Regions from separate parts of the Staphylococcus sp. NRL 16/872 genome, predicted to be linked through region 1. Evidence: predicted binding sites of a transcription regulator. Region 1 holds the regulator's gene; the other holds the start of a gene.
What was found. Region 1 encodes NrdR, which represses ribonucleotide reductase genes. Its sites were predicted from a motif close to AACACNATATATNGTGTT; they were not measured.
Positions count from the first base shown of each region.

Region 1 (2,490 bases):
AATGTAGGTTCTGATTCTGACCATGAAGATAGCATATCAATTGGACTTGTCGCTTCCAACAAGTCAAACCATTCATCAGTTGATGTTTTAACATCTTCTTGTGCATGCTCATTTTGACTTACAGATGATGATTGTTTACTCTCATTTGTCTTCACTTGTAATTCAGGAAGTTGTTGGTTATGTTCTATTAAATAATATGAACGCGCATGCTTTCTCATTTCTTCAAAAGAAAGTTGTTGATCACTCGTAATAGAGTTTAAAATGATTCGCTTCATTGAATCAGGCGTTAATCCATACAACGTAGCTAACTGAATAATTAATTGGCGTGTTTCTTTAGTTAGCAATTCACTACTAATAAAATGATGTTGCAACATTTCTTTTAACATATCAAATTCAAATGTTTCATTTGATAAATCAATACCTACATATGAAGATTCTTTTTTAATTGTAGAAGAATCTACTCGTATATTTTTCTGAGGGACTTTAAAGACGTCTGTAAATTTACGAGTCACTTGTTGAAATCCTTCCAAATTTGGTTCATCTTTTTCAAAATAAGCTTTTAAACGCTTATAACGTTTATTATCTACTTCATTATACAAATAAACAGACAGCATAGGGTCATTAAAGAATTGATAAGCCGTTGGAGGTTTGATTAGCTCATAAATAAAAAAAGATTGCTGATGATTGTGTTTAACATATGTTTTGATTAACCCAATCGCTTCTAAAGCATCCATTGATTTTCTAAACTCTAATAAATTAGTCCTTAATTCATTCATAATCGTGTAATGAGTAAGCGTCTCGCTCATTGACTCATTCACAAATTGGTTCATATAATGATAGACCCCAATCGCTTGTGTGCCAATTAAAGGTACATATAAGCGATTTAATATATCTAAATGGTTATGATTAAAGAAAAAATTACGATAAACTTTAAATCCATCATGAGGCCTCAAACCATATTCATATGACTGCAAACTCATTATGAATCACTCCGTTTATTATCATTCAATATGCCCTGCATAGATGCGAGTAACTGATCTACGTCTTTAAATTCTTTATATACTGAAGCAAAACGAACATAAGACACTTGATCAACATGCATTAGTAAATTCATCACATGCTCTCCTATATCTCTAGATGAAATTTCAGTATGGCCTTTATCACGTAATTGCCATTCAACTTTATTAGTAATATCTTCCAATTGTTGGTAACGTACCGGTCTTTTTTCACATGATCTTACAAGTCCATTTAATATTTTTTCTCTTAAAAACTGTTCACGTGTCCCATCTTTTTTTACAACAATAAGTGGACTGACTTCTATATGTTCAAATGTAGTAAAACGGGTGCCACAATTTTCGCATTCACGTCTTCTTCGAATTGCATTTGCTTCATCAGCATGACGTGAATCTACAACGCGTGAATGCGTAGAGTTACATTTTGGGCATTTCATATCTTTCACCCTCTTGAATAGATTATGCTTCATTATACTATAAATATAATTAAGACAAAAGAAGTCAACTTACGAGCTAAAATATCGAATTTGAATTTATTTCAACTAAAATTAATATTATGTACATTAAAATTATTTAGTCTAACCATACTGCACATCATCACACTCTAAATATTAAAAAATAAAAAATATACTCTCCCTTAATCACCCTATTTAATTCTTTCTTATATTCCAGAAAAATTATTTTAACTTTGATATTTCACATAATAATTTTAAAATAAAATTTATTTATTGATTAGTGAAATACGCTTGCATAAGTAGTTCTAAGGTAGATTACGAAGTGTAGTTGTGAAGACTCCTATGCTAATTATTAATGAACCTAAGTGCTATAGCACTTAGGTAAGTAATTCTAAAATGGATAATGGAACGTAGTTGAGCGACGCCTGAGGGAGCAGGATGAGTGTCGAGACCAAGGCTCGACCCAGCCCCCTAGGCAAGCGTCTCAACTTAAGTGTAATGTCAATCCATTTAAGAACTGCTTTACAAGACTACAGGCTTAAGCCTTTCCCGCAAGAAAGCGTCGCAACAAAATGAGTAGCATTCATCTAAGAACTACTTTACAAGACCGTGGCTCGACCCAGCCCCCTATGCAAGCATCACAACAGAATAAGTAAATGTTCATCTAAGAATTTCTTTGCAACTAAAACGAGTAAACATCTATCTTAGAACTTCAATTACTAGTTTAAAATAAAAACTGCCGGCAAAGATTAATACTTTGTCGACAGTCTAGCTCATTTCCCTAAGGTCATGATGTTTATTTACGATTTATAATCAGTTAGTAGAAACTACTTTGTCAGCTTAGATTAAGCTACCAATTTGTTCAGCAACTTCCACTACTCTATTTGAATAACCCCACTCGTTATCATACCAAGCAATAACTTTCACTTTGTTGTCGCCCATAACGATAGTGTTTTGTGCATCAACTACAGCTGAATTAGGGTTAGTATTGAAGTCAACTGATACTAACGGTGCATCTTCAA
Region 1 covers NZ_CP119327.1:1,202,406-1,204,895, reverse strand. The annotation lists gene MT340_RS06060 (replicative helicase loading/DNA remodeling protein DnaB) at 1-980, opposite strand, end outside; gene nrdR (transcriptional regulator NrdR) at 980-1,450, opposite strand; gene gap (type I glyceraldehyde-3-phosphate dehydrogenase) at 2,309-2,490, opposite strand, start outside.

Region 2 (2,490 bases), 860 kb from region 1:
CTGTAAAAATAATAGAAGCATAAGTGAAAATTGAAATATCTTTTGCAGGAGCGAAACTATATGCTAATGTTATTCCAATTTGACCAACTGCTGCTGAAAGGCCAGCACCTAAAAGGTAAAGCATTTGTATAGTCGTCATAGGTTCGAATGTTGCAATTGAAAATGGAATTAATACAACTACTGAAAACAGTGAAAAATAAAATACGATAGTATATGGAGCTTCTCTAGTGCTTAATGCACGAACACAAGTGTACGCAGATGCCGCGAATATACCTGAAAACAGTCCAGCTAATGACGTAATCATTGTAGATGAGAATTCTGGTTTTACAATAAATAACATACCAAAGATAGCTACAATCATTGCGATAATTTGATACTTACGAACCTTTTCATTTAGAAAAATCAAACTTAGTAATATCGTCCAAAAGGGGTTCAATTTCATTAAAGTATCAGCATCACTTAACACCATGTGATCAATAGCAAAGATATTTAATAAAACGCCAATCAGTCCTAAAGTAGAACGTAACATCAAGAGAGGTTGACTGCTTAACTTACCGAACATTGGCTGTTTATATTTAAAGATAAAAAATAACGGAATAAACATTGCTACGAAATTTCTAGCTAAAGATTTTTGAAAAACAGGTAAGTCTCCTGCCAGCCTAAAAAATACTGACATGAAACTAAAACCAACCGCAGAAATTAGAATAGCAATAATTCCTTTAACTTTTGGATTCAAGGTTTATCGCCTCATTTATTAAAAAATTAACGTATATATAGTAGCATAATTCATTTAGAATTGCATAAACACTTGCAAACAATAAAAGAGCATAATATAATTAAATACGAACATATGTTCTAAGTAATGGAAATTAGGTATTATTTTACTTCAAATTGTTATGTTTCATTCGTGTTTTTAACTTTAGCGATTGAGAAATTGTGTTGTATTGCGCAAAATTTGTTGTATATATAAAAGATTTGTTCTCAAGAACATTGATTATTCAATGTTTAATGTTATCGACAAAAAAGCAAGTGAAACCCCTCAAAAAGTGAAAATAAAATTTTTAATTGAATTTAAGTTCGGTGTGATGCACGTTTAACCGTTTTTCCGAACTTTTATTGCTAAATCATATCTTTTAATTAGGTACTCAATTCGGTATAATGAAACACAGAATATAGTATTGATTTTAAAAATTAGACACAACATGTTGTGTTTGGTGTGAATATAGGTGTTATACGAATTATTCATTTTAATAGAAATATCACTCTTATTTTTCGTTTTTTCTACCAAATCATTACTATTAATCCGTACGAGCGAAATAAAATCATTATAAATATGATGTAGTTTAAACACAACATATAGTGGTTAAATAGTGAAAGTCTGATAGACTATTAAATCATTAACTTAAAGTAAAAGTTGAACTCGTAAAATAAATTTTTTGTTGTTCAGATAAGTTTTTATACATTCAAGAAATTTTGAGCTTATCGACTTAGTGAGATAGAATGGAAAGACTGAAAGAAGTTATCTACAGTCTGAAGTTTTCTTATACATTTAAGAGAACTTCTTTTTAATTCATTATATAGATTGACGAAAGAGGGCGTTCCAATGAAAGTAGTTTATTTCTCCTTTTCTGGAAATGTACGACGATTTATCAAACGTAGTGAACTCACAGATGTAATGGAAATAACTAAAGAGAATTGTAAGGACAGTGTTGAAGAGCCTTATATTTTAGTTACTGGAACAATCGGATTTGGGGAAGTACCTCAAGAAGTACAGTCATTTTTAGAAGTAAATCATCACTATTTACGTGCCGTTGCAGCCAGTGGCAATCGTAATTGGGGACAGAACTTCGCCAAAGCAGGACACACGATTTCAGAATCGTATGATGTACCTCTGATAATGAAATTTGAAGTACAAGGCACGAATAAAGATGTTATTGAATTTAAAGATAAGGTGGGGCATTTCAATGAAAATTATGGACGAGAAAAAGTACAATCATATTGAGCTAAATAATGAAGTAACAAAACGTAAAGACAATGGTTTCTTTGATTTAGGAAAAGATCAAGAAGCATTAAAAGTATATTTAGAAGAAATTCACGATAAAACAATATACTTTGATAGTGAAATTGAGCGCTTGCATTATTTAGTAGACAATAATTTTTATTTTAATGTCTTCGAACAATATAGCGAAGAAGATTTAGTAGAAATTACTGAATTTGCTAAGTCAATTCATTTCGAGTTTGCTAGTTATATGTCAGCAAGCAAATTTTATAAAGACTATGCGCTTAAAACAAATGATAAATCTCAATTCTTAGAAGATTATAATCAACATGTTGCTATTGTTGCTTTATATTTAGCTGCAGGTAACAAACAACAAGCAAAACAATTCATTTTAGCGATGGTCGAACAGCGTTATCAACCTGCTACACCTACTTTCTTAAATGCAGGTCGTGCTCGTCGTGGTGAATTAGTTTCATGTTTCTTATTAGAAG
Region 2 covers NZ_CP119327.1:2,063,295-2,065,784, reverse strand. The annotation lists gene MT340_RS10315 (DMT family transporter) at 1-736, opposite strand, end outside; gene nrdI (class Ib ribonucleoside-diphosphate reductase assembly flavoprotein NrdI) at 1,604-2,002, shown strand; gene nrdE (class 1b ribonucleoside-diphosphate reductase subunit alpha) at 1,965-2,490, shown strand, end outside.
Region 2: a site for NrdR is predicted at 1,347-1,364, ahead of nrdI (class Ib ribonucleoside-diphosphate reductase assembly flavoprotein NrdI). Genes of this name have one in related genera too.